3 regions of the Streptococcus sp. V869 genome follow, and region 3 is predicted to be linked to each of the others. Evidence: predicted binding sites of a transcription regulator. Region 3 holds the regulator's gene; each other region holds the start of a gene.
What was found. The regulator NrdR, encoded in region 3, represses ribonucleotide reductase genes. The targets are predictions, from matches to a motif close to ACACNATATATNGTGT.
Positions count from the first base shown of each region.

Region 1: the regulator NrdR is predicted to act here: its motif matches at 7,130-7,145, upstream of nrdD (anaerobic ribonucleoside-triphosphate reductase).
Region 2: the regulator NrdR is predicted to act here: its motif matches at 7,250-7,265, upstream of nrdH (glutaredoxin-like protein NrdH).

Region 1 is NZ_JBTHHW010000003.1:85,652-95,608, reverse strand. Features, by position in the region: gene rplB (50S ribosomal protein L2) at 1-690, opposite strand, end outside; gene ACXYSN_RS07680 (50S ribosomal protein L23) at 708-1,004, opposite strand; gene rplD (50S ribosomal protein L4) at 1,004-1,627, opposite strand; gene rplC (50S ribosomal protein L3) at 1,652-2,278, opposite strand; gene rpsJ (30S ribosomal protein S10) at 2,361-2,669, opposite strand; gene ACXYSN_RS07660 (uridine kinase family protein) at 2,949-3,569, opposite strand; gene nrdG (anaerobic ribonucleoside-triphosphate reductase activating protein) at 3,566-4,162, opposite strand; gene ACXYSN_RS07650 (GNAT family N-acetyltransferase) at 4,167-4,667, opposite strand; gene ACXYSN_RS07645 (hypothetical protein) at 4,706-4,846, opposite strand; gene nrdD (anaerobic ribonucleoside-triphosphate reductase) at 4,858-7,065, opposite strand; gene ACXYSN_RS07635 (damage-inducible protein CinA) at 7,191-8,744, opposite strand; gene ACXYSN_RS07630 (hypothetical protein) at 8,789-8,923, opposite strand; gene mnmG (tRNA uridine-5-carboxymethylaminomethyl(34) synthesis enzyme MnmG) at 9,007-9,957, opposite strand, start outside.
Region 2 is NZ_JBTHHW010000001.1:419,116-429,072, reverse strand. Features, by position in the region: gene lysS (lysine--tRNA ligase) at 1-451, shown strand, start outside; gene ACXYSN_RS02195 (formate--tetrahydrofolate ligase) at 533-2,203, opposite strand; gene ACXYSN_RS02190 (phosphopantothenate--cysteine ligase) at 2,424-3,113, shown strand; gene coaC (phosphopantothenoylcysteine decarboxylase) at 3,125-3,676, shown strand; gene ACXYSN_RS02180 (ECF transporter S component) at 3,660-4,223, shown strand; gene udk (uridine kinase) at 4,257-4,895, opposite strand; gene ptsP (phosphoenolpyruvate--protein phosphotransferase) at 5,016-6,749, opposite strand; gene ACXYSN_RS02165 (phosphocarrier protein HPr) at 6,754-7,017, opposite strand; gene nrdH (glutaredoxin-like protein NrdH) at 7,379-7,597, shown strand; gene nrdE (class 1b ribonucleoside-diphosphate reductase subunit alpha) at 7,667-9,826, shown strand.
Region 3 is NZ_JBTHHW010000002.1:83,146-93,102, forward strand. Features, by position in the region: gene ACXYSN_RS05825 (LemA family protein) at 1-312, opposite strand, end outside; gene ACXYSN_RS05830 (TPM domain-containing protein) at 352-1,194, opposite strand; gene der (ribosome biogenesis GTPase Der) at 1,385-2,695, opposite strand; gene ACXYSN_RS05840 (NADPH-dependent oxidoreductase) at 2,709-3,422, opposite strand; gene dnaI (primosomal protein DnaI) at 3,419-4,315, opposite strand; gene ACXYSN_RS05850 (replication initiation and membrane attachment family protein) at 4,316-5,485, opposite strand; gene nrdR (transcriptional regulator NrdR) at 5,486-5,959, opposite strand; gene ACXYSN_RS05860 (GntR family transcriptional regulator) at 6,102-6,467, shown strand; gene ACXYSN_RS05865 (ABC transporter ATP-binding protein) at 6,471-7,166, shown strand; gene ACXYSN_RS05870 (hypothetical protein) at 7,182-7,913, shown strand; gene ACXYSN_RS05875 (LrgB family protein) at 7,993-8,688, opposite strand; gene ACXYSN_RS05880 (CidA/LrgA family protein) at 8,685-9,059, opposite strand; gene ACXYSN_RS05885 (MarR family winged helix-turn-helix transcriptional regulator) at 9,240-9,620, shown strand; gene ACXYSN_RS05890 (DUF4649 family protein) at 9,717-9,938, shown strand; gene trxA (thioredoxin) at 9,953-9,957, shown strand, end outside.

The DNA of each region.
Region 1 (9,957 bases), on a different contig from region 3:
GTGATCGTTAGGGTTCATTACAGAACCACGAACTGTTGGGCGGATACCTTTCCAACGGCTACGTCCTGCTTTACCAAGGTTTACAAGTCCATGTTGTTCGTTTCCGACAACACCAACTGTTGCACGACAAGTTCCAAGAATCATACGTACTTCACCTGATTGAAGACGAACAAGAACGTATTTACCTTCTTGACCCAAAACTTGAGCAGAAGCTCCAGCAGCACGTACCAATTCTCCACCACGACCTGGTTTCAATTCGATGTTGTGGATCAAAGTACCAACTGGGATGTTAGCAAGCGGAAGAGCGTTTCCGACTTTGATATCTGCTTCAGGACCTGAAACGATACGTTGACCAACTTCAAGACCTTTTGGAGCGATGATGTAAGCTTTCACACCGTCAGTGTAGTGTACAAGAGCAATGTTTGCAGAACGGTTTGGATCGTACTCGATAGTTTTAACAACTGCTTCAACGTTGTCTTTGTTACGTTTGAAGTCAACCAAACGGTAGAAACGTTTGTGTCCACCACCTTGGTGACGAACAGTGATACGACCGTTGTTGTTACGACCAGCCTTATTCTTCAAAGCAACAAGCAAAGTTTTTTCTGGTGTGCTTGTTGTGATTTCAGCGAAATCCAAAGAAGTCATATTACGGCGACCGTTTGTTGTTGGTTTATAAACACGAATTCCCACGATATTTCCTCCTTAGATTATTCAGCTTCAGCAGCAAACAACTCGATTGCTTTTGAATCAGCTGTAAGAGTGATGATAGCTTTTTTAGTTTTGTTAGTAAAACCAGTGTAACGTCCAACACGTTTAGCTTTAGGTTTTACGTTGATTGTGTTAACATTTGCAACTTTAACACCTTCAAAAGCAGCTTCAACAGCTTGCTTGATCAAAAGTTTGTGTGCACGAGTGTCAACTTCAAATACATATTTTCCTGCTTCAAGTTGAGCCATTGAGCTTTCAGTGATAACAGGTTTTTTGATAACATCATACAAATTCATTATGCAAGAACCTCCTCGATTTTAGAGATAGCTGCTTGAGTAACAAGAAGTTTGTCACTATTTGCGATGTCAAGAACACTTGCAGTTGTAGCAGTCGCAACTTTCACATTTGGAAGGTTACGAGCTGAAAGAGCTGCGAATTCGTTTCCTTCTTCAAGAATAACAAGGACTTTAGAATCGATGCTCAAAGCTGCAAGAACTTTTGCAAATTCAGCAGTTTTTGGAGCTGTAAATTCAAGAGAATCAACGGCTACAAATTTGTTTTCAGCAACTTTTTCTGAGTAAACAGATTTAAGTGCAAGGCGACGAACTTTTTGAGGAAGTTTGTACGCATAGCTACGTGGAGTTGGTCCGAAGACGATTCCACCACCACGCCATTGTGGTGAGCGGATAGAACCTTGACGAGCACGTCCAGTTCCTTTTTGACGCCATGGTTTGCGTCCGCCACCTGAAACAGCTGAGCGGTTTTTAACTGCGTGAGTTCCTTGACGAAGGCTAGCGCGTTGGCTGATGATCACATCAAACACAACAGATTGGTTTGGTTCGATACCAAAGATTGCATCGTTAAGAACAACTTCGCCCGCTTGTTTACCAGTTTGGTCGAATAATGTTACATTTGCCATTTTGACTGTGTTCCCCTTTCCTTATTATTTACCAGCTTTAACTGCTGACTTGATAGTGATAAGAGATTTCTTAGCACCTGGTACGTTACCTTTGATAAGGATAACGTTCTTTTCTGGAACAACTTGTACAACTTCAAGGTTTTGAATTGTTACGCGGTCGCCACCCATACGTCCTGCAAGGTTTTTACCTTTGAATACGCGGTTAGGTGCAACAGGTCCCATAGAACCTGGACGACGGTGGTAACGAGAACCGTGAGCCATAGGTCCACGTGATTGTCCGTGGCGTTTGATAACACCTTGGAAACCTTTACCTTTAGATGTACCAGTTACATCAACAATGTCTCCAGCTGCGAAAGTTTCAACTGTGATTTCAGCACCAACTTCCAAGCCTTCAACGTTTTTGAATTCACGAATGAAGCGCTTAGGAGCCGTGTTAGCTTTTGCTACATGTCCTTTAGCAGGTTTGTTGCTCAATACTTCGCGTTTGTCATCGAAACCTACTTGGATAGCGTTGTAACCATCTGTTTCAACAGTTTTAACTTGAAGAACAACGTTTGGAGTTGCTTCGATAACTGTTACAGGGATCAATTCGCCAGCTTCAGTGAAGATTTGAGTCATTCCCACTTTTTTCCCTAAGATTCCTTTTGTCATGAGAAAATAGTTCCTTTTCTATATTTTTTATTCAAAAAGTTTTTAACGAGCGTTTTTTATGCTCAAGGTATCAAGCTTTAAATTAAAGTTTGATTTCTACGTTTACACCACTTGGAAGATCCAATTTCATCAAAGCGTCAACTGTTTTTTGAGTTGGGTTGATGATGTCGATCAAACGTTTGTGTGTACGCATTTCGAATTGTTCGCGAGAATCTTTATATTTGTGAGTCGCACGAATGATTGTGTAGAGGCTACGCTCAGTTGGAAGTGGGATTGGACCCGCAACTTGTGCACCTGTACGAGTAGCTGATTCTACGATTTTTGCAGCCGCTGTGTCAAGCGTACGGTGTTCGTAAGCTTTCAAACGGATACGGATTTTTTTGTTTGCCATCTTTTTCTCCTTTTCGTCTATTTAAGATAATAGGCTAGCTCCACAAGAAAACCGACGCGCGTTGCGTGGCAATGCAACCGAGCGTGTCGCAACCTCTTGCATCAAAGCTAAGGCTGTAATTTACAGCACCATAATAGAATAACACAAAGCCCCTGCGATTGCAAGGGATTTGACAGGATTTTTTTAATTTTTTAGATGAAACTGTTTTCGTACACTTCTGAAACAAAAAAGACAATCTATTCTCAATTTATATATATCTTTTCCTATTTAAATTGTTCTTTAATAGTCCTTTTCTATTTTAAACTGATTTTGAGAGTGGTTAATTAACACATCCGCCTCTTTTTCTGTTTCTTGATAATAACGGCGATATTGTCCACGTCTGATTTGATGAGTCTCACGAACAAACGAGGCTTCGCTTTTCCTCACAGTGGTATCTCTTCCCAGACGACGCTCCAACTCAGTTTCCTCATCCGTGTAGAAACAAATGGTTTTGTCAAAAAGTTCCTTGGGTAGAAAACCCACAGACATCCCTTCGACTATCAGAATCGGTTTTGCTCCCGATAATACCTCACTAGCCTTCCAAGGTTCTTCGATTGTCAAGATATCCATACCTGCCTGCAGGGCGAGAATATCTCTCTGTAAACTTGCCAGCTCATGCGCTACCGGTAAACATGCTGTCACTTTTTGGTCTGGTGTCTCTTTAGGTACCACTAAATGTCGTCCCGAAGTAATGTAGGGATCTGTCTCTAGTAAATTTACCTTTTGGGAATCAAGTTCTTGGTACAATTCTTGAGCAAAAGTTGATTTTCCTGAAGCTCCATGGCCGTAGATACCTAGCGTTTTTACTTTTCCCGACTCTATTTCTGATGCTAGTCTTTCTATTAACTCTCTTTTCTTCATTCTCTCTTCACCTGTTCATAGCTTTCTTTTCCGTCATTAAGCTTGTCCCAAATCATCACTTGCCCACTTTTGAGGGATTTTTGTACATCGATAATTCGTTGATTGGAAGAGCCACGGAATTGAAGCATGAGATTACGCTTGCTTTTATCATACCGTCCATCAACCAAGATATCAATCAGTGACAAGAGCTCCAGTTTATCAGGTGTTTCCAACATCATCTCTTCCCATGTGTATCCCGTCCAAGCCCAGATATCTTTATCTGGCAATTCTTTCCGTATACGTTTGACGAGAGGCAAGAGAATACCCGTATTGAGGAATGGTTCTCCTCCTAGCAGGGTCAAACCCTGAACATAGGGTTGGGCCAGATCTGCCATGATTTGTTCTTCTAACTCTGGCGTGTACGGAATCCCTGCATTAAAGGACCAGGTTGCTACGTTGTAACAGCCCTCACAGTGAAACATACAACCTGCTACATAGAGAGAATTGCGCACGCCTTCTCCATCCACAAAGTTAAAAGCCTTATAGTCAATGATACGACCCTGACTGAGCTCCTCACTCTTCCATTCACCTGGTTTTGGTGTATTCCAAGTCATCCTTCTACTCCAACTCTATCCAGTAGCGCTCTGTTCCGTTTCGAACATCCTCATAAACACCACCGTTAGCTAAAATAACAGCACGGCTGGCAGGATTTTCTGTGCTACAAGTCACAAGCGCTCGTTTGATATTCTTTCCCTTAGCAACTTGTAGACCTTGTCGGAGGGATTCTTTCGCATAACCCTTACCTCTTTCAGATGGACGAATGGAATAGCCAATGTGGCCAGCATAATTCAGCAAGCCATCATTCAGTCTCAATCGCAGATTCAAAAATCCTAGAGCTCGACCTACAGCATCAAATGATACAAATTGAATAGAAGGAACACGATTTTCAGGCAAATTTATTCCCATTTCTTTTTGCATATTTGTCTCCAGCCACTCTTCGTAAACAAAACCCTCAGCATCCCAAAATCCACCATCGTGGGCTGATTGGTTCTTTTCAAACTCTGACATCATCTCTAAAATTGTTTCTTTATCTGCCAATCCTGGTCTGCGTAGTTCCATATTCCCCTCCCCGCTATAAGAAAAGTGAGAGGCAACTCTCACTTTTTCTTGTTTTTGTTTAAAAATTGTTCTCTAAGGCTAGCTACTCGGTCTTTTTTATTGACTCCACCCTTTGAATGTTTTTCGTGGAATCGTTGAACCAAAGCCTTGCCTTTATCATCTAATTGATATTTTCCCATGCTATCTCTTTCTAATTTCTTACTTCATGCCCTGCTGATTTAATAGTAGAGCCATTCATGTGTTTAACACGCGCAGCAATTTCCTTGTGACGTCCATTAACCATCGGACGCGCTTGCGGATTTCCAAGATAGCCACAGGTCCGTTTAACAACATCGACTGTTTTAGGATCACTATTGCCACAGTTAGGACAGGCAAAACCTCTCTCGGTTGGATTAAAGTCTCCTTCAAAATCACACTTGTAACAGCGGTCAATTGGAGTATTAGTTCCGAGATAACCTACACGGTCGTAAGCATAGTCCCAGACAGCTTCCAAAGCCTTTGGATTTTGTTGGAGAACAGGATACTCACAGTAGTGGATAAAGCCTCCTGATGCACCTGCTTCTGGATAAACTTTCTCGAAGTCCAACTTTTCAAACGGTGTTGGATTTTTTCGGACATCATAATGGAAGGAATTTGTGTAGTATTCTTTATCAGTAATGTCTGGAATAGATCCAAATTTCTCTGTATCCAAACGACAGAAACGGTCCGTTAAACTTTCAGATGGTGTTGAATAAATTGAGAAGTGATAGCCATATTGGTCTGACCATTCTTCTACTCGATGTTTCATGTCTCTAATGATATCAAGGGTGAATTCTTTGGCTTCTGGATTATTTTCCCAATTGTTGCCAAAGAAGACTGTCGCCACTTCATAGAGCCCGATATAGCCAAGCGAAACAGTCGCACGACGATTCTTAAAGAGTTGGTCAACACTTTCTTCCTTACCAAGACGACGGCCGAAAGCACCGTATTGATAGAGGATAGGCGCATTAGCTGGTGTCGCTTCCTTGGTTCGCTCTACACGGTAGACCAGTGCATCTTCTGCGATATTCATGCGCTCATTGAAGATTTCCCAGAACTTGTTCAAGTCGCCTTCAGATTCAAGGGCAATACGAGGAAGATTGACCGTTACCACACCTAGATTCATACGACCTGAATTGACTTCTACTCCATTTTCATCCTTCCATCCTTGAAGGAAAGAACGACAGCCCATCGGTACCTTGAAAGAACCTGTCAACTCGATAATCTTATCATAAGATAAAACATCTGGGTACATCCGCTTGGTTGCACACTCGAGAGCCAATTGCTTAATGTCGTAGTTAGGAGAGCCTTCCTCTAAGTTAAGACCTCTTTTAAGGGTGAAAATGAGTTTAGGAAAGATTGCTGTACGATGTTCTGAACCCAGCCCCTTGATTCGAATATTCAGGATTGCCTTTTGAATTTCGCGTTCAAAACGACTAGTTCCTAGACCAAAACCAAGGGAAGTAAATGGTGTTTGCCCGTTTGAGGTAAAGAGGGTGTTAATCTCGTACTCTAAAGATTGCATGGCATCATAGATGTCTTTTTGAGTTTTCTTCCAGGCGTATTCTTCGCGCTTGTCAGGTAGGACCCATTCCTCTGCATCTTTAAGGTGTTTTTGATAATTTTTCTCTGCATAAGGAGCCAAAACTTCATCAATACGGTCTGCTGAACATCCCCCATACTGACTAGATGCGACGTTTGCGATGATTTGTGAAATCTGTGCTGTCGCAGTTTGGATAGATTTCGGACTTTCTACCTCAGCATTCCCAATCTTAAAACCAATTTCCAACATACCCTTAAAATCAATCAAACAACAGTTGGTCATAGGAGTGTAGGGGCTGTAGTCCAAATCGTGATAGTGGATATCCCCTTTTTGGTGGGCATTTGCCACATGCTTAGGAAGCATTTGAAGTCCGATGGATTTTCCAACAATCCCTGCCGTCAAATCACGCTGGGTGTTAAAGACATCACTGTCTTTATTGGCATTTTCATTGACAACTGCCTGATCTTTGTTGAGAAGTTTATGAATGCTAAAGTTGATGTCTGTCGCTTTTGAGCGCTCAAAATCCCTTTGTGTTCGATAGGTAATATACTCCTCGGCCAAGGCATATTCTTTAGCTTCCAACAACTCGTGTTCTACGATGTTTTGAATTTCATAGATTTTTACACCTTGTGGGAAACGGCTATGAATCTCGTCAACGATACGTTCAACGAGGGTACTAAGTCGCTTTTCGACCAAAGGAGTTACATCCATAACCTTTTCCGCAGCCTTATGAAGCGCTTTGTCAATCTTGTCTACATCAAAAATGACACGTCTGCCGTCACGCTTTTCGACGAATAAAGTCGGATCAGGGACAGCCTTCTCTTCCAATACAATCATATCCATACCCTTTTCTTAAATATAATATTGATTCTAAAAAGTATTATATCACTAAAAAAATAAAAATCAATATCTTGTGTAAAAAAATAAAAATTTTTTAAAATTACACAAGATATTGATAGTTTTTATTTTAATTTATAGAGTTTAAAATCTTTGAATTCACTTGGAACGGCTTGATAATTTTCAGCTAAAAGCTGCTCAACTTCTGTCCAAAGAGATGTTTTTGTATTCACTACAATCATCTTTGGTTGATTATCTCGAAGATCATTTACAAGCTTAGTACGATTTGCATCAAGTCCTGTATGCAATCTAGGAGATAGCAACTGACTTGCTGCTAAACGCTCACTAGCCTTATAACTACTTGTCAGATTATCCCATACATAGATACGTTCTGTAGCCTGTGTTTCACTTTTAATCTTAGCCTCAATACTAGTGCGCTCTTTATATTGTTCTGCATGAAGCACATATCGTGAAACTACAGGAGCTAAAAATAGATAAACGAGAGCTAAAATTGGCAGATAGGCATTTCCTTTCACAAAAGTGCCCCATGGTGACGTTTCTTCTCTGCGTCTTCTACGACGGCTGGCTCCCTCTAATTCCCACGTGCGAATTCGAGTTAACAATAGAATAGACAAGAAGGGTAACAATTCAACCATACGACTACCATTGATAAGATCTGTAGAGAAAATTTCTAAAACTAATACCAAAATAACAGCTATTGCAGCAGAGATTGATAAGACTGATTGTTTCAATGGTTTAGATTGGAAGAGACCTGTGAAAGCCAACGTCAATGCTCCAAGAGCAATTGCCAATAATCCATAGAAGAGGATGTTGTCGAGTAACCCCGAGTTAGAGGTGAAGTTCAAACTATCTAATGGATAGAGGATTTGACTAATGGCATTTCCGAAGCTACCTTTATAAGCTGTATAGTAGCCAATTGGATAAAAGAAGATTGAAAAACCAAGACCCGCCGCAAAGAATTGATAGAGGCCATGAGTCAAGTTGTTGCGCCCAACATTAAAAGCAGTTACTGCAAAAAATAAGACAAATGCATATAAAATTGTCACCAAAGGTGCAAAGAAAAATGCTAGGGCCAGGCTAATCCCAATACGTATGAAACCTTTATCATGATCTGGTTCTGCAAAGTAAGCAATCGCTAAACTGAGAGCATAGAATAAGAACGGAAGGGCAAGAATAGTCGCATAGCCACCACCAAAACTAAGAGCACTGGCGAGGATATAAAAGACTGTCAGCACTTGTTGAGATTGTTTGTTTTGTCCCGTCAAGTTATAAGCCGAATGAAAAAGAAAGAATCCTGCACCTATTAAGGCTAACCAATTAAAGACTGCAAACAATAGACTGCCTTTGGTTAGATACTGTAAAAAGTAATAAAGGAGACCACTAGTTCCAAAGTAGTCAGAGTAGATATCTCCGCTTTGATGCATGGCCCATCCGATATAGAAATCCTGAGTCTGTTCTGGACTTAGCAAGCCTAATAAAAAGGGTAGGACCACAGACACAAGTACTACTAGCGTACTCAAAATTAGGATATTAAAAAATGGTAAGCGAGCAGGCTGACGAGTTTCAACCTCGAGTTGCTCCTCATTTGTTACTGGAGCTTCCTGACTTCCCACCCAATATGGATTCGATTCATCTTCTAATCTGCCATATACGTTCATTCATTCTCTCCTATATTTTAATTTGTTCTAGTATATCAAAAAGTCTAGTTCTTGTCAGCCTGCGGCGGACGTTTGCGTAACTTTTCAGATAAGAAAACAAAGCGTTCAATCTCATAAAAACGATGATAAGAAGCTTTTTTATAGTAGTCTAAAAAAGTTTTTTCCTCTACTGTCAGCATGGTTACCCCTCCTTTTCTCTTCATTCGAAAAAAGGAGAAAAATCTAAAAAAGCTGAATTCTCAAAAAGAGGATTCAGCACTTTTTAATCAGTTTTCTTTTCTAAGTTTTTTGAAATGCTACGATTTTTACCTTCCAGATACACCATCAAAATAGAGATATCTGCTGGGTTTACCCCAGAAATACGGCTAGCCTGACCAATGGTTTCTGGATTAATGAGTTTGAACTTCTGGCGCGCTTCTGTCGCGATAGAGTCAATATCATCCCAATCGATGTTGACCGGAATACGTTTTTCTTCCATGCGTTTCATCTTGGCAACCTGATCCATAGCTTTGGAAATGTAGCCTTCGTACTTGATTTCTGTCTCAATCAATTCGATAATCTTGTCATCCAATTCTTCGGCAGCAGGTCCGATGAAGGCAACCACATCTTGGTAAGAGACTTCTGGGCGACGGAGGAACTCCTTGGCAGTGACTGCATCAGTCAATGGTTTGAACCCCATTGCTTCAATCTTAGCGTTAGTTTCCTTGACTGGTTTAAGTTTGATGCTGTCTAAACGCTTCATTTCATTTTCAAATTGGTTTTTCTTAATCTCAAAATGAGCCCAACGTTCATCATCCACAAGGCCAACCTCACGCCCCATCTCAGTCAAACGCATATCAGCATTGTCATGACGGAGAATGAGGCGGTATTCAGCACGACTAGTCAAGAGACGGTAAGGTTCAATGGTTCCCTTAGTTACCAAGTCGTCAATCATCACTCCGATATAACCGTCGCTTCGTTTCAGAATCAACTCAGGCTTACCTTGGATTTTCAGAGCCGCATTGATACCCGCGATAATCCCTTGGCCAGCAGCTTCTTCGTAACCTGACGTTCCATTTGTCTGTCCAGCAGTGAAGAGACCTGAAATTTTCTTGGTTTCAAGTGTTGCACGCAATTGATGCGGCAAGACCATATCATACTCGATAGCATAGCCAGTTCGCATCATTTCTGCATTTTCCAAACCTTTGATAGAATGAACTAGCTCACGCTGTAC
Region 2 (9,957 bases), on a different contig from region 3:
CGCAGCTGAGAAGAAAGTTCCAGTTGAAAAACACTACACAGAAGTTGGTCACATCATCAATGCCTTCTTTGAAGAATTTGTTGAAGAAACATTGATTCAACCAACATTTGTATACGGTCACCCAGTAGCTGTATCACCACTTGCTAAGAAAAATCCTGAAGATGAGCGCTTTACAGATCGTTTCGAGCTCTTCATCATGACTAAAGAATACGGAAATGCCTTTACTGAGTTGAATGATCCAATCGATCAACTTAGCCGTTTCGAAGCCCAAGCTAAAGCTAAAGAACTTGGTGACGATGAAGCAACAGGCATTGACTATGACTACATCGAAGCACTTGAATACGGTATGCCGCCAACAGGTGGTTTGGGAATCGGTATCGACCGTCTCTGCATGCTCCTCACAGATACTACTACTATCCGTGATGTATTGCTCTTCCCAACTATGAAATAATATTAAACTCCTAGAAGATTTCTGGGAGTTTTTCTAGTAAAAAAGACAACCTCATTTATAAGGTTGTCTTTTGTTGTTCAATTAGAATAATCCAAGAACTGTTCCATCGCTTTCAACATCCATGTTGAGAGCAGCTGGTCGTTTTGGAAGTCCAGGCATGGTCATAACGTCACCAGTAAGTGCGACGATAAAGCCTGCCCCCAATTTTGGTACCAATTCACGAATAGTAATTTCAAAGTTTTCAGGTGCACCAAGAGCATTTGGATTATCTGAGAAACTATATTGAGTTTTGGCCATACAGATTGGCAATTTGTCCCAACCGTTTTGTACGATTTGTGCGATTTGAGTTTGAGCTTTCTTCTCGAAGTTTACTTTGCTTCCACGATAGATTTCAGTGACAATCTTTTCAATCTTTTCTTGTACTGAAAGGTCATTGTCATACAAACGTTTGTAGTTAGCAGGTTTTTCGTCAATTGTTTTGACAAGCGTTTCAGCTAGAGCCACTCCTCCTTCAGCTCCATCAGCCCATACGCTAGCTAACTCAACCGGAACATCAATGGAAGCACAAAGTTCTTTCAAAGCTGCGATTTCTGCTTCTGTATCAGATACAAATTCGTTAATAGCAACAACTGCTGGAATACCAAATTTACGGATATTTTCAACGTGACGTTTCAAGTTTGCAAATCCTGCACGAACTGCTTCTACATTTTCTTCTGTCAAAGCATCCTTAGCTACTCCACCATTCATCTTAAGAGCACGAAGAGTTGCAACGATAACTACTGCATCTGGCGCAGTTGGCAAGTTTGGAGTTTTGATATCAAGGAATTTCTCAGCACCAAGGTCTGCACCAAATCCTGCTTCCGTTACTGTGTAATCTGCCAAATGAAGGGCTGTAGTTGTAGCCAAGACAGAGTTACATCCGTGTGCGATATTGGCAAATGGGCCACCATGTACAAAGGCAGGTGTTCCATAGATGGTTTGAACCAAGTTCGGTTTGATAGCATCTTTCAATATCAATGCCAAGGCACCTTCAACCTGTAAATCACCAACTGAAACAGGTGTACGGTCATAACGGTAACCGATAACGATATTAGCCAAACGACGTTTTAAATCTTCAACATCAGTTGCTAAGCAAAGGATTGCCATGATTTCTGAAGCAACAGTGATATCAAATCCATCTTCACGTGGAATACCATTAAGCGGACCACCAAGGCCAACAGTTACGTGACGAAGAGCGCGGTCATTCAAGTCGACTACACGTTTCCAGAGAATACGGCGTTGGTCGATACCTAGATCATTCCCTTGATGCAAGTGATTGTCAATCAAGGCAGAAAGAGCATTGTTTGCAGTTGTAATAGCATGCATATCACCAGTAAAGTGAAGGTTGATATCTTCCATTGGTAAAACTTGCGCATAACCACCACCAGCTGCACCACCTTTAATCCCCATAACAGGACCAAGAGATGGTTCGCGGATAGCAATCATGGTTTTCTTACCAATCTTATTTAAGGCGTCTGCAAGCCCGATAGTGATGGTTGATTTCCCTTCACCTGCTGGTGTTGGGTTAATGGCTGTTACCAAGATCAATTTCCCGACTGGATTGCTCTCAACTGCACGGATTTTATCAAAACTGAGCTTAGCCTTGTACTTTCCGTACAATTCCAAATCGTCGTAAGAAATACCAAGTTTCTCTACAACATCAACGATTGGTTTTAGCTCGATACTCTGTGCGATTTCAATATCTGTTTTCATTCAAAACTCCTCTACATCTAATGTGTTAACTCATTATATCATAAAACAAGATTTATTTATACAAAAATGAATTTATTGTTCGTATTTTTTGCCATAATTCTGTGAAATTACAAGAATTATCTATTTTTTATATGTCTTTATAGATAATAACTATAATAACTCAAAGCTAAACTAAACCGCTTTCTTTGACTTAAAAGTCTTTTTTGTGTAAAATGGTTCTATGAAAATTTTAGTAACTTCTGGTGGTACTAGTGAGGCTATAGACCGTGTTCGCTCTATCACTAATCACTCTACAGGTCATCTTGGCTTGGTTATAACAGAAGCTTTAATAAAAGCAGGTCATGAAGTTTGCTTGATTACAACTTCTCAGGCAGTTAGACCAGCTAGTCATCCAAATCTTAAAATCATAGAAATAAAGAATACTTTGGATTTACTTGAGGAGATGCGAAATCTTGTTAAAGATTATCAAGTTTTAATTCATTCTATGGCTGTATCTGACTACACCCCAGTCTACATGACAAGTATAGATGAGGTACAAGCAAGTCAAGATCTATCGAAATTTCTAACTAAGCAGAATACTGAGTCCAAAATTTCTTCAAAGGAAGATACTCAGATTCTCTTTCTTAAGAAAAATCCTAAGATTATTTCTCTGGTCAAAGAATGGAATCCTAAAATTCATCTAATAGGTTTTAAACTCCTGGTTGATGTCACAAAGGATCATTTGATAGATGTTGCTAGAGAAAGTCTTAAAAAGAATCAAGCAGACATTATTGTTGCTAACGATTTGAATCAAATAAACTCTGAACAACACCTGGCTTACTTAGTTGAAGAAAACGATTATCAAACAGCATACAGCAAACAAGAAATCGCTGAGCTAATAATTAAAAAAATTCAAGGATTTACTTTTTAGAAAGGAAAGTTATGGCTCATATTACTCTTGCAATTACTGGTTCAATTGCTTCCTACAAGGCTGCCGATTTAGTCAGTTCTTTGAAAAAGCAAGGACATAGTGTATCGGTCTTGATGACAAAAGCTGCTACAGATTTTATACAACCATTAACACTGCAAGTTTTGTCCCAAAATCTGGTTCATCTCGATGTCATGCAAGAACCTTATCCAGACCAAGTCAATCACATCGAAAGAGGAAAAGAAACTGACTTGTTTATCGTTGCTCCAGCAACTGCTAATACCATTGCAAAATTAGCATATGGTTTTGCTGATAATATGGTGACTAGTACTGCTCTGGCATTACCAGATAATATCCCTAAATTACTTGCTCCTGCCATGAATACAAAAATGTATAACCATCCTACCACACAAACAAATCTTAAAACTCTTGAAAGCTATGGATACGGGATCATCTCTCCTAAAGAATCTCTCTTAGCTTGTGGGGACTTCGGAAGCGGCGCTTTAGCCGATTTGGAAATTATTATAGAAAGAATAAAGGAAACTCTCAATGAACAAACGCTCTAACATCGCACCTGTTGCTATCTTTTTTGCTAGTATGATTGTCATCCATCTACTTAGCTCTATCTTATTTAATGTATTACCATTCCCAATTAAACCTACTATTGTACACATTCCTGTTATTATTGGAAGTATCATTTACGGCCCACGGATTGGTGCAGTCCTTGGATTTTTAATGGGTATGATTAGCTTAACAGTTAATACAATTACTATCTTACCAACTAGTTATCTTTTCTCACCATTTGTACCTAATGGTAACCTATATTCAGTTGTGATTGCAATTGTCCCACGTATCTTGATCGGTTTGACACCTTATTTCGTTTATAAACTGCTAAAGGGAAAAGCCGGGCTCATTTTTGCAGGTGCACTTGGTTCACTCACTAATACAGTATTTGTCTTAGGTGGTATCTTCTTCCTCTTTGGTAATGTTTTTGATGGAAATATTCAAAAACTATTAGCGACTGTTATCTCTACAAATTCGATAGCAGAATTAATTATCTCGGCTATTTTAACTCTCGCTATTGTTCCAAGACTTGAAAAAATTAAACAATAAAAACTGTATCAAGAGATACAGTTTTTTTAGTTATTACTGAGCTAAACGAGCTTCTTCTAAAATCTTTTCAATCTTAGTAGTCAACAAGTCAATCGCTACCGTATTGGTTACACCTTCAGGAATTACAATATCAGCGTAACGTTTTGTAGGTTCAATGAATTGATGATACATAGGTTTCACTACACCAAGATACTGATCAATAACGCTATCCAAACTACGGCCACGTTCCTCCATATCGCGTTTAATACGACGGATGATACGAACATCATCATCAGTATCTACGAAAATCTTAATATCCATCAAATCACGAAGTCGTTTGTCTTCCAAAACCAATATTCCTTCTACGATAAAAACATCTTGAGGTTCTTGGCGATAAGTCTTCGAACTTCTAGTATGTGCTGCATAATCATAGGTAGGAATATCAACAGGCCGTCCTGCCAATAATTCTTTGATTTGCGCAATCATTAAATCAGTATCAAAAGCAAAAGGATGGTCATAGTTGGTTTTGATACGTTCTTCAAAGGTTAAATGAGATTGATCTTTATAATAGGAATCATGCTCAATCATGGCGATTTTTTCATTGGGGAAATGCGATAAGATTGCTTTAGAAACGCTGGTTTTTCCTCCCCCAGATCCCCCTGTTACTCCGATAATGATTGGTCTGTTTTGCATAGTTGCCTCCGTATTTTTCCTTTGTCTATTTTACCATATTTTTAGAAAATTTTACAGGTGGACTTTTTAAAATAAAGTAGAAAAAACCTTGTAGTTTTGTCCTACAAGGTTTTAATGTTTTTAATCAAAGTTAACGTATTCTTTAGAAAGTTCAAGAACTTCTTCCATTGTTGAACATTCAGTAAGAGCTCGGTTAGCATATTCTTGCATTTTAGCTGTATCAAGTTTCTTCATCAAGCTACGTGTACGAAGTACTGAAGTAGCAGACATTGAGAACTCATCCAATCCCATTCCGACAAGAAGTGGAACCGCAGTTTGGTCACCGGCCATTTCACCACACATACCAGCCCATTTACCTTCAGCGTGAGCTGCTTTGATAACATTGTTAATCAAGCGAAGGATTGATGGATTGTATGGTTGGTAAAGATATGAAACTTGTTCGTTCATACGGTCAGCAGCCATTGTGTATTGGATCAAGTCGTTTGTACCAATTGAGAAGAAATCAACTTCTTTAGCAAATTGATCAGCAAGCATAGCTGCAGCAGGAATTTCAATCATGATACCTACTTGGATATCATCTGCAACTGCAACACCTTCAGCAACCAATTTCGCTTTTTCTTCTTCAAGAATAGCTTTTGCAGTACGGAACTCTTTCAATAAAGCAACCATTGGGAACATGATACGCAATTTACCGTGAACAGATGCACGAAGCAATGCACGCAATTGTGTACGGAACATTTGGTTACCAGTTTCAGAGATTGAGATACGCAAAGCACGGTAACCCAAGAATGGGTTCATTTCTTTAGGAAGATCAAAGTAAGGAAGTTCTTTATCCCCACCGATATCCATTGTACGAACAACAACAGGTTTACCGTTCATACCTTCAAGAACTGCTTTGTAAGCTTCGTATTGATCGTCTTCAGTTGGGAAGTCTTGAGAATCCATGTACAAGAATTCAGTACGGTAGAGACCAACTGCTTCTGCACCGTTTTCGTTCACACCCTCAACGTCTTTAGGTGTACCGATGTTCGCAGCCAACTCAAAGTGTTTTCCATCTGCAGTAACTGTTTTAGCATCTTTCAAAAGAGCCCATTCAGCTTTTTGTTGAGCGTAAGCTTCACCAGCTGCTTTGAATTCTGCAATTTGCTCTTCAGTTGGGTTGATAACAACTTCACCTGAAATACCTGAAACAGCCAAGACATCACCATCTTTTACTAGATCAGTAATGTTGTTTGTACCCAAAACAGCAGCAATTTCAAGTGTACGAGCCATGATAGCTGAGTGGCTTGTACGTCCACCAATGTTCGTTACAAAAGCTTTTACAAATTTTTTGTCCAATTGAGCAGTATCAGATGGAGTCAAGTCGTGCGCAATGACAATTACTTCTTCATTAATAGAAGCTGGGTTTGGTAATTTCTTACCAAGAAGATTTGCCAAAACACGTTTGGTAACGTCGCGGATATCCGCTGCACGTTCTTGCATGTATGGATTGTCTTCCATTCCCTCAAAGATAGTAATAAACATGTCTGTTACTTCTTTAAGACCTGCTTCTGCATTTACTTTTTTTGCACGAATAGTTTCTTTAATCTGACCAATCAATTCAGGGTCGGCAAGAACCATCAAGTGAGCGTCAAATACTTGCGCCGCTTCTTCACCAAGCGTACCTACAGCCTTCTCGCGGATAAGAGAAAGCTCGTTTTGAGAAGCTTCAAGAGCAACATCCAAACGAGCCTCTTCTGCATTTGTATCTTCGACTGTAATAGTCTCGAATGATAAATCCGGTTGAACGAGTAGATATGCTTTAGCAACTGCAACACCATCAGATGCTGCGATTCCTTTAAGCATTTCTGTCATATTCTTATGCCAATCCTTCTTTTTCCATTGTTTCTGAGATTGCAGCGATAGCATCATCAGCATCCGCACCTTCAGCAGAGATTGTAACGTCTGCACCTTGGCCAACACCAAGACTCATAACACCCATGATTGATTTAAGGTTAACTGATTTACCTTTGTATTCAAGAGTGATATCTGAAGCAAATTTGCTAGCTGTTTGTACCAACAATGTTGCTGGACGTGCGTGAATACCTGTTTCTGCCACTACGTGGAAATCTTTAGAAGCCATAATTTGACTCTCCTTTAATTGTTTTCTTTTTGAGTTATATCTGATAACCCTTACAATTTGGTATTATATCACCTTCTGTGATTTTTTTCAAGTGTTTTATGGGATTTCTTCGTTTTCCTTTCAGATAACTTGCTGAAAATCTTCTATTTTATATATCAAAATACATCATGTAGTTTTTTATATTTTTAACATTTAGAAAACGCTGTTATTTATGGGTTTTATTTTTTCGCAAGCACTATATATTGTGTTTAGTCATCTCTCATCTAAAAAAAATCTACAATATTTAGTTTTTCTTCGTTGACAAAGATTTTTTTTCTGATATACTTAAGATGTAATTAAATTTTGAAAGGGGAGTTACAGAATGGTAACTGTTTATTCTAAAAATAATTGTGTTCAATGTAAAATGACCAAACGATTCTTAGATAGTAACAACATCACATATCGCGAAATCAATCTTGACGAACAACCTGAATTTATTGAACAAGTTAAAGAGCTCGGCTTTAGCGCTGCTCCTATCATCCAAACACCGACTGAAGTTTTCTCTGGGTTCCAACCAGCAAAACTCAAAAAACTTGCTTAACAATCAGGACTCAAAGCTTCTATGTCAATCTTAGAAGCCTTTCTTTTGTAATGAATTAAAGGGAATTTTATGGGATTAAAACAACTCGAGGATGTAACTTACTTCCGTCTAAATAATGAAATTAACCGTCCAGTTAATGGTCAAATTATGCTTCATAAAGATAAAGAAGCCTTGGATGCATTCTTTAAAGAAAATGTTGAGCCTAACTCAATGGTATTTGATTCTATCAGAGATAAAATTGATTACCTCATCAAACAAGACTATATCGAAACAGCATTTATCAAGAAATATCGTCCAGAATTCTTAGAAGAGCTTTATCAATTTATTAAAGATCAAAACTTCCAATTCAAGTCATTCATGGCAGCATACAAGTTTTACAATCAATATGCCTTGAAAACTAATGATGGGGAATACTATCTTGAGAGCATGGAAGACCGTGTCTTCTTTAACGCTCTTTACTTTGCTGATGGCAATGAAACTATCGCAACTGATATCGCAAATGAAATCATCCACCAACGCTACCAACCTGCTACACCATCTTTCTTAAATGCAGGTCGTGCACGTCGTGGTGAATTGGTATCCTGTTTCTTGATTCAGGTAACAGATGATATGAACTCTATCGGACGTTCTATCAACTCAGCTCTTCAGCTTTCACGTATCGGAGGCGGTGTCGGAATTTCCCTCAACAACCTTCGTGAAGCTGGAGCCCCTATCAAAGGATATGAAGGTGCGGCTTCTGGTGTCGTTCCAGTTATGAAGCTTTTCGAAGATAGCTTTTCTTACTCTAACCAACTTGGTCAACGTCAAGGTGCTGGGGTTGTTTACCTCAACGTCTTCCACCCAGACATTATCGCCTTCCTTTCAACTAAGAAAGAAAATGCCGATGAAAAAGTTCGTGTGAAGACTTTATCACTTGGTGTTGTGGTACCAGATAAATTCTACGAATTAGCACGTAAAAACGAAGAAATGTATCTCTTCAGTCCTTATTCTGTTGAAAAAGAGTATGGCGTACCTTTCAACTATATTGATATCACTGAAAAATACGATGAATTGGTTGCAAATCCAAACATCCGCAAGACAAAAATAAAGGCGCGTGATTTGGAAACAGAAATCTCTAAATTGCAACAAGAATCTGGCTATCCATATGTTGTCAATATCGATACGGCTAACCGCGCAAATCCAGTTGATGGAAAAATCATTATGAGTAACTTGTGTTCTGAGATTCTTCAAGTTCAAGAACCAAGCTTGATTAATGACGCACAAGAATTCATTAAAATGGGTACTGACGTTTCATGTAACCTTGGTTCAACCAACGTGGTCAACATGATGACTTCACCTGATTTTGGTCGCTCAATCCGAGCTATGGTACGTGCTTTGACCTTCGTTACTGATAGTTCTCACATTGTAGCTGTTCCTACTATCGACCATGGAAATAGCCAAGCTCACACATTCGGACTTGGTGCTATGGGACTCCACAGCTACCTTGCCCAACAACTGATCGAATATGGATCACCTGAGTCTATTGAGTTCACCAGCATTTACTTTATGCTCATGAACTACTGGACTCTCGTTGAATCAAACAACATCGCACGTGAACGAGGTGTTACCTTCCACAACTTTGAAAAATCAGACTACGCAAACGGAAGCTACTTCGACAAGTATGTAACAGGCGAGTTTGTTCCAAAATCTGATCGTGTCAAAGAACTCTTTGAAGGTATCTTTATCCCGTCTGCAGCTGACTGGGCTGAACTTCGTGATAAAGTTAAAGCAGACGGTCTTTACCACCAAAACCGTTTAGCTGTCGCACCAAATGGTTCTATCAGTTACATCAATGACGTATCTGCTTCTATCCACCCAATCACTCAACGTATTGAAGAACGTCAAGAAAAGAAAATCGGTAAGATTTACTATCCTGCAGCAGGATTGTCAACTGACACCATCCCTTACTACACTTCAGCATACGATATGGATATGCGTAAGGTTATCGATGTCTATGCTGCTGCAACTGAGCACGTAGACCAAGGGCTTTCACTTACACTCTTCATGCGTAGTGATATCCCAACAGGTCTTTACGAATGGAAGAAAGAGAACAAACAAACAACACGTGATTTATCTATCCTTCGTAACTACGCCTTTAACAAGGGCATCAAGTCGATCTACTACGTTCGTACCTATACAGATGACGGCGGTGAAGTTGGTGCTAACCAATGTGAAAGCTGTGTGATTTAAGGACTAACTGATAACCTCTATACTAAGATTAGGCAGTAACAAAAAGTCGGTATTCCGACTTTTTGTGCGGTAGTCCAATCATAGAGTGATACACTATTCATCCTTATTTTATTTATTAAAATCAAAAGAAA
Region 3 (9,957 bases):
AGCGGAACTCAACTCTCCTTGAGCCTCTTGATTTTCTTTTGAAGTTACGGAGCCATTCCCAATTTTAGCACGAGCTTCTGCAATTTGGGTAAAGACTTCTGTCTCATGGTTCATCTGACCTTTTACAGACTCTACCAAATTTCCAATCAAGTCAGAACGACGTTGAAGAGCTGTCGCTACATCTGCTTGCGCTTGCTCGACCTTGGTTTGTTCGGAGACAAGTCCGTTATAAGTGCCTACTACTGAGCATCCACCTAGCAAGAGAATAGCCAGTAAAATACTTAATACATAAATAATTCCTTTATTTTTCATTTCTTAAACCTACTTATTTCTTTAAATTACATACGAACATTACCAATCATCGGATGAGCCTCCGCCATCGAAACCTCCGCCGTCCCAGCTACTAGAAGAGTCTGATCCTGAGTCGGACCAAGATGACCCTGAGTCGGAAGAGTCACTAAACCACCAGCCGCCGTCAGAGGAGTCTCCCCCTCCGCCACCTCTACCTCTGATAATGGCAATAATGACTCCAACGAAATATATTACCGTCAGGAACATAAAGAAATCTTTTATGGGGTCATTTTTTTGACGGCGGTTTGATGAACTAGTTCTATCTCGATTAGATTTTTTCCCACTGATACTTTCGGAATAACGTTTGATATCAGAGGAGTCATCATCAGACGAGAAGGTCCCAGTTCCTCTATAAAACTGATTGTCCAAACCTTTGGCAATCGCTAGAATTCCTTTACTATAGTCACCAGTTTTAAAATCCGTACGACTAGCTGCCAAGATCTGCTTGTTTTGATAATCTGTTATCCTAATGGCTGTGTTATTGCTGGTTTCAATCCTTGATTTACGATCTTGAACGGCTACCACAATCAGACTTCCAAAATTATCTCCTGAATAGCCTATCTTCCAGGCTCTAGCCGTCTCATTCGCCACCGTTTCAATACTTTCTCCTTCCAGACTATCTACGATATAGACACCTATTTGAAGCTTTTCTGCCTTTTGACTATTGGCTTCATTCAAATCGCGAATTTGAGTAACTACTTCCTCTGTCAAATAATGATTTGGGTCGTAGATACCATAGTCTGGTTTTTCAGGTGCAGTGAATCCTGATAGGAAGAAAAATGCCATCAGCAATCCAAGTAGATGCGCCACGAAACGATTCTTTAACAATCTATCTTTTTTCATAATAACCTCCTTATGCAAGGAAAATTGTTTAGAGAATTATAGCATTTTGACTTTTACAAAGATAGTACCTTTTCATTACAAAATCGTGACAAGGACCAGGAAAAATATGTTATTTCGATGACAAATGTAGCTCTACAATCTTGAACTTATCGATAAAAAAAGAAGACTAAATGCCCTCTTTTTTATCATCTTACTTCCGTTTTCTTGCGATGAGGTGGATCGGCGTTCCTTCAAAGACGAAGGCCTTGCGGATTTGATTTTCCAAGAAACGCAAGTAAGAGAAGTGCATCAGTTCTTCTTCGTTTACAAAGATAACAAAGGTCGGTGGTTTGGTTGCAACTTGAGTCGCATAGAAGATTTTGAGGCGTTTCCCTTTGTCTGTCGGTGTCGGGTTGATGGCAATAGCATCCATAATCACATCATTCAAGACAGCTGATGGGATACGGGTATTTTGGCTCTCGCTGATTTGCTTAATCATCTCTGGTAGTTTGTGAAGACGCTGCTTGGTCAAAGCTGATACAAAGATAATCGGTGCGTAAGGCAGATATTGAAACTGCTCACGGATATCCTTTTCCCAGTTTTTCATGGTGTGATTATCTTTTTCAAGGGTATCCCACTTATTGACCACGATAATCATCCCTTTACCAGCCTCGTGAGCAAATCCAGCGATACGTTTGTCGTACTCACGGATACCTTCTTCGGCGTTTAGCACCATCAAGACCACATCCGAACGGTCAATGGCACGCATGGCACGCATAACAGAGTATTTCTCAGTATTTTCATAGACTTTACCAGACTTACGCATACCAGCCGTATCAATCATGATAAATTCTTGGCCATCTGCATCTGTAAAATGGGTATCAATAGCATCACGAGTTGTCCCAGCTACAGGACTGGCAATGACGCGATCTTCTCCCAAAATGGCATTGATCAAGCTAGATTTTCCGACATTTGGACGACCAATCAAACTGAATTTGATGACATCTGGATTTTCTTCTTCAACTTCATGTGGAAGATTTTCGACGATAGCATCCAACACATCCCCTGTACCAATCCCGTGAACAGATGAAATAGGCAGTGGTTCACCCAAGCCTAGTGCATAAAAATCATAGATATCATTTCGCATCTCAGGATTGTCCACCTTGTTGACTGCAAGGATGACCGGTTTATGGGTTTTATAGAGTTTACGAGCTACGTATTCGTCTGCATCTGTGATTCCTTCTTTTCCAGAAACGACAAAGACGATGACGTCTGCCTCTTCCATGGCAATTTCTGCCTGGTGCTTGATTTGTTCCATAAACGGAGCATCGACATCATCAATCCCTCCAGTATCAATCATACTAAAAGAACGATTGAGCCATTCACCAGTCGCATAGATACGGTCTCGTGTTACCCCTTCAATATCTTCTACGATTGAGATGCGTTCCCCTGCAATACGGTTAAACAGGGTTGATTTCCCAACATTGGGACGTCCTACAATGGCAACAGTTGGTAAGGCCATGTTTTCTCACTTTCTAAAATAAGTTCTTTTGTTCAAGATTTTCTCTAGTCGAGCTTGGTTCAGGCTGACCGAATTGCTCCGCAAGACGCTGACTCCAAGTGGTAGTCGTACGCGCTCCTGCGTATTCAGTCTGCACACGGTCATAGGCTTCAATAGCCTCAGTTGTTTGTTCTTGGTATTCTTCCTCAAAAACAACATTCTCGAGTGGCAATCTTGGTTTTACATCATGCTTTTGATTTGGTACACCTAGTGCAATCCCAAAAACTGGATAGGTGTAGTCAGGTAGCTTGAACAATTCTGCTAATTCAACAGATTTGTAACGCACTAAACCGATAATCACTCCACCATAGCCAAGGCTTTCTGCCGCAAGCAAGGTGTTTTGCCCAGCTAATGCAGCATCTACTGAAGTGATGAGGAGCCCTTCCACACCTTGAGGTTGGAAAGTATCGGTATGGAGACGAGCTCCTTTTTCTGCACGGTTTAAATCACCCACAAAGAGGAGAAAGGCAGCAGACTGACGAATCGCTTCTTGAGGAACAAGCTCATACAAAGCTTCTTTCTTTTCTTGACTTCTGACTACAATCACAGAATACGATTGGAAATTTTTCCAAGAAGAAGCCATTTGTCCTGCAGACAAAATGGTATTTAAATCTTCTTGAGGGATTGCTTCTTCTTTAAATCTGCGAACCGAAGTATGAGATTTCATTAATGTGATTGTTTCACTCATCGGCGATTTTCTCCTTCTAGTCGTGTTTCCTCTGCCAAATAACGGATACGCTCCATCACACGTCTAGCTTCCCAGGTTTCATCATTTCCATTCTTGCCTTTAGCAAAATGTTTTTCCAAATCTTCAAAACTGAAATTTGAAGTAAAGAAGGTCGGTAAATCTTCTTGCATACGATATTGGAGAATCACTTGTAAGACTTCATCACGCACCCAAGGTGTTGATTGCTCTGCACCAATATCATCAAAAATCAAGACTTCAGCTTGCTTGATTTCATCCACCAAACTCTTTACATTACCATCACCGATAGCATTTTTAACGTCAATGACAAAGCTTGGATAGTGAAGAAGGGTAGATGAAACGCCACGTTTTTCTGACAAATCATGGGCTAGGGCAGCCACCATAAAACTCTTCCCAACTCCAAAGTCTCCATAGAGGTAGAGACCTTTTCGGATTTCTGGATATTGTTCAACAAAAGTTAAGAGCTTTTCAAAAACTGGCAAGCGTCCTAAATCATCCAAATCAACTTGAGCTAGGCTAGCTTTTTTAAGACTAGCTGGAAGATTAATCAGTCTGAGACGGTTCTTGATAGCCGCTTCCTTCTCAGCCGCAATCAGTTCCGGAGTTTCCTCATAAGATACATCCGCGTAACCATGGTTCATGACTAGGATAGGCTTGTAACCACGCGCGATATAGTCTGTATCTCCTCGGAGGAACTTATCTCTCTCAGTGATGTATTGGTTAAACTTGGAAATACTACGGTTCAACTCCTCCTGACTGAGAGATTCCTTCTGGATAAAAGCCGCAACATCTGGATCTTTTACAATCTGCTGGACCAAGTCCTGGTATTGAAAACGGCTGGGATGACCTTTAAGCACATCTCCTACACTTTCCATCTAGTCTCCTCCTTTTCCTAATCGGGCTAACATTTCTTTTTTCTTGCGTTCTAATTCCAAGCGAGTTTCTTCGCTGGTTTCATTTTTATATTCTGGATTACTCCATTTTGGGACATTGGTTTTGGCTTGATTATTCTTAGCCAGTTTTTGCTCCTGTCCCTTTTGATTCTTCTCTCTGATTCGAAGTACAGCTTCTTCAGCAGATCTGACTTTGTTATAAGAGTAATCATTAGCCACTTTCATGGCATATTTTTCATTGAGGTTGGCCGAATCAACCTTATTGAAGGTCAAGAGTATAACAATGTTGATAACCTCATCAAGCAAGCCCAAGTCAGCCATCTGTTTTAACAAATCGCGTTCAGCTTGGATAATTCCTGCATTTCGTGTTTGTTTGATTCCCGCTAAAAACTGTAGGGCAGTTTTGCTTTTCGCTTCCCTGATAATAGTCGCTTCTTGGGGACTGAAGTCCGACGAAACAGATTTTTGCGCTGATTTTTCACGCATACGCTTGACAGAGATAACTTGAGAAACAGCTGTCGCCTTGGCCAATTGATAGGTTTCAAACCAGGTCCATTTTTTCTCGTCAGCTATTTTAAACAGTTCTAAGATATCTGTCTGTTCATCTTGGAAACGGAGGCCATCTCTCGCCATAAGTTGACGGAAATGTTCCAAATCAAAATCATTTGTAAAATTAGCTTTTCCGAGTGTTTCCTCAGTGTTAGCTATATCTTCTATCTCTGGAAAGGCCTGACTCAAAGGAACGGTCAAAGCTTCTCCCTCCGCAGACTCTTGGCGCAAATCAGAAACTGCTGGCTCACCGATTTTTTTCTCCAACAAGGTACGATAAACCGTATGACGCAAGAAATCCGAACTAGAAAGCGTTGGATGAATAACAAGTTCATAGGCATCCCCATTTTGGTAAAGAGTGACCAAGTTGAAGGCTGATAAGATTTTAAAGGCTTTTAAGAGCCTATCCATCCCGAAATTGAGATGATTGAGAATAGCAGCAAAAAGATGTTCCTTTTGCCCATTATCCCAAAAGGCTAGGGTGTAAAGGTAAAGACTCAGCGCATCCTGACCGATAATCGGGAGGTAGCACTGCACCAGAGATGTGGGATCTTGCGACACCCGATTATTCTTTAGAAAAGAAAAACGATCATTAGGCTTCATTTATTTTTCCTTTTTCTTCTTTGAAGATTGCGTAATCTGTTTGAGAAGATTCTCGAGCTCACTCACGTCTTTAAAGCTACGATAGACACTAGCAAAACGAACGTATGTGATTTCGTCGAGTTCAGCTAACTCTTCCATGACGAGCGAACCAATATCTTCACTTTGAATTTCATTATCATTGCGACTGAGGAGTTTTTGTTCGATACGATTGACGACCATGCCAATCTCATCACTGGACACCGGACGTTTTTGAGCCGAACGGATAATCCCGTTAAAGATTTTATCTCTTGAGAACTGCTCCCGTGTACCATCTTTTTTGACCACAACCAGCGTTCTTTCTTCTACACGTTCATAGGTCGTAAAACGATGCTGGCATTCTTCACACTCACGTCTTCTTCTAATCGTATTTCCTTCTTCAGCCTGACGGCTATCGATAACACTTGATTTAGTAGCGCCACATTTTGGACAACGCATGCCTTCCCCTCCTTGTCGTTTTCTTTTCATTATACCATTTTTTAAGCAATTCCCAAAATAATTCTCCTTTTGGCTTGACAAGTTTTTTGTTTAGTTGTATTATTTAAGTGATACAAAAAGAAATTGTAGAAAGGAGACTGTGATGTCCTGGACATTTGATAACAATAAACCCATTTATATGCAGATAATGGATAAGATCAAACTGCAAATCGTTTCCCATAAACTAGAACCCAACCAACAACTGCCAACTGTCAGAGAACTGGCTAGCGAGGCTGGCGTTAATCCTAATACCATCCAACGCGCCCTATCAGATTTAGAAAGAGAAGGCTTCGTATACACCAAGCGGACTGCAGGGCGTTTTGTCACCGAGGACTTGGACCTAATCCTCCAATCCCGGAAGCAACTATCAGAAGAACAGTTGCAGCAATTTGTAACAGGCATGGTAGAATTTGGCTATGAAAAAGAAGAACTACCAACTGTTTTGAGAGATTATATTGAAGGAGTTTAGACTATGACCTTGTTAACATTTGAAAATGTTTCAAAATTCTATGGAGCAAGCCCTGCTCTTCAAAATGTTTCCCTTGAAATCCCGGCAGGAAAGATTGTGGGTCTCCTTGGCCCAAACGGTTCCGGAAAAACAACCCTGATTAAACTAATCAACGGTTTACTCCAACCAGAGCAAGGGCGTATCCTCATCAATGGCATGGAACCAAGCCCAGCAACTAAGGCTATCGTTTCTTATCTACCTGATACGACCTATCTCAACGAACAGATGAAGGTCAAAGAAGCTCTTACCTTTTTCAAGACCTTCTATAAAGATTTCAATCTGGATCGTGCTCAAGGTCTTCTTCGTGACCTTGGTATCGATGAGAATAGCCGTTTCAAGAAACTCTCAAAAGGGAACAAAGAAAAAGTTCAGTTGATCCTTGTCATGAGTCGTGATGCTCGTTTGTATGTCCTTGACGAACCTATCGGTGGAGTCGACCCTGCAGCTCGTGACTACATCTTGAACACCATCATCAACAACTACTCTCCAACTTCGACTGTCTTGATTTCAACTCACTTGATTTCAGACATCGAACCAATCTTGGATGAGATTGTCTTCCTCAAGGATGGAAAAGTTGTCCGTCAAGGGAATGTGGATGATATTCGTTATGAGTCAGGTGAATCAATAGACCAGCTCTTCCGTCACGAATTCAAAGCCTAGTTAAAGGAGATTCTTATGTTTTGGAATTTAGTTCGTTATGAATTTAAAAATGTCAACAAATGGTTTCTTGCCCTCTATGCAGCTGTACTATCCCTATCTGTCATCATAGGAATTCACGGCAGTGCCTTATCAAACACCTATTATCAAGACAAGGGTGTTCTCATGTTAGTCTTTCTAGCTCTGGTTTTTGGGGGCCTCGTGATTACTCTGAGTATTTCAACCTTGATTTTGATCATTCAACGATTTAAGGGGAGCGTTTATGACCGTCGTGGCTATCTAACCCTAACCCTTCCAGTATCTGAACACCAGATTCTCTCTGCTAAAATCCTTGGAGCCTTTGTCTGGTCTTTGACAAGTACAGTGGTCTTTCTTTTGAGTCTTTACATCATCGTTGCCATGATTAGCCCAGATGTCTTTATATCTACCTTATTCAAGGACCTTTTCGACTACTATCTAGGCAATTTATGGTTAACCCTGACAACCTATATCTTAAATACCCTTGCCAGCATCCTTTGTATCTACTTGTCTATTTCTATCGGTCAACTATTTGATGAATACCGTACAGCTCTGGCTGTTGTAGCCTATATTGTGATTCATTCTATCATTGGATTTAGCGATCTTTTCTTAAATATTACTATAAACTACAGCTCTTTTCTCACATATGAAATCATTAAAGATATCATTTTGATTGTTGTCTACTATATCGGCACCTACTACATCTTGAAGAATAAAGTGAACCTTCAATAATCAATAATCCCCTAGCAAATGAAGTTTTGCTGGGGATTTTTATTGAAAAACAGATAAAAGGCCAAGAGATACTTGACCTTTAACTTAATATTAAACCAGCCACGATAGGACTGATAAAGACATAAAGCAGACCTGTGACTCCGATTGCTAAACCAGCCATGGCACCAGCGACTGATCCGTAACGGAATGCTGTCCCAGTTCCAACGGCGTGACCTGTTCCTCCTAAGGCTAGACCGGCAGCTACTGGATCATCTATTTTCAGCCATTTCAAGAGTGTTGGACCGATAACGCTGGTCAAAATACCAGTCGCTACTACTACGACCAAGGTGATTGTTGTGATTCCTTGTAGCTTTTCTGTGATTCCAACCGCCATCGCAGTCGTTACCGACTTTGGAAAAAGTGAAATCGCCAAGAAGAAATCCATGCCGAAAAATTTGGCGACTAGTGCTGTAAAAGTAGTATTCACGATGACTGCTAAAAAACTGCCTAACAAAATACTTCTAACATGGTGCTTCATGAGATGAAAACTTTTATAGAGAGGAATCCCGAGTGCTACTGTCGAAGGTACAATCAAGTTATTCAAATAAACCCCACCTTGATAATAGGCGGCGTAAGAAATACCCGTCAATTTCAGAAAAGCTATGATAAACAATGTTGCTAGCAGTAAGGGAGTCGTCAGAGGATGAGGGTATCGTCTAAAGATAATCATGCCTCCAAGATAAGCTAGGATAGACAAGGCTATCCCAAAAAGTGGATTGGATACAAATTCGCTCATTTGGCACCTCTTTCTTCGTAATCACCTTCATAACGCTTTTTGATGAACTGAACCACTAGCGCAATCAAGATAATATTGATCACTGCCGCAAAAAAGACAATCAAGACAATGGGCAATAAATAGGGAGCAATCACATCAAATTTCTCCATAATCCCAACCGCAGGAGGCAGAAAGAGAATGGTCATGTTGGCCAGAAGAAAATTCCCAACCATGTTGACATGACGTACCCGCAACCACTTGAACTGCAAAGCCAAAAATAAAATAATCAAACCAATAATGCTTCCAGGGATAGGCAAATGGAAAAGAACAGAAATTCCCTCACCAATCAGCGAAATCACAAAAAGAATCATTAACTGAACATATAACTTCATCGTATACTCCACAAATAGACTTTCTGCATACCAGTTTACTCCTTTTTCAGAAAATTTCAAGGAAATACACAATAAACATCCTTCTTGCTATCTCATCTAAAAAGTTGTATACTAATTGCGTGCGCAAGCATCTCAGATAGGCAAATCTGTTTATAACTACTATATAGAAAGGAGATTGATATGACTTACTTAGAAAAATGGTTTGACTTCAACCGACGACAAGTAGAGCTAGAAGCTCTTTTAGAGCAAACGATTGCTGAGCAGAGTGACCAAAGTCTAACGCTCAAAGAATTCTACCTCTTGCACTTTTTAAATCAGACTCAAGAAAAATCTTTGAGACAGATTGACCTGCCTGACAAACTCCATCTGAGTCCAAGTGCTGTATCACGAATGGTGGCACGCCTAGAAGCCAAAAACTGTGCTTTACTTAGTCGGAGATGTTGTGACCAGGATAAGCGAGCTAGTTTTATCTGCCTCACTAAGGAGGGTCAGACAACTCTTGCCTATCTACAAAAAGCTGTAGAAGAAAGCCTTGAAACAAAAGCAAGTTGGTTTTCCTAAAATTTTTACAAAAAAACTTGCGTGCGCAATCAATTTTCTTGACATTCCTTTTTACAAGGAGTAAAATGAAGACATGATTTAGCAAAGGAGAATCCTATGATTGAAATCACTTATTTAGATGCCAGCAAGCAAGAGAGAACAATGACCTTCGAGTCATACGAAGAATTTGAACGTTCTCAACATGCCTGCCTGATTGGTGTCGCCGACTATTACCCTGTCCAAAAACTAACCTACAATGGTCATGTTCTGGACTACCATGGGACTTATGGGGATGTTTTCTTCTATCTCATGAAACAAGATTTAAGCCAATATAACTAAAAAGGAGAAATACTATGGC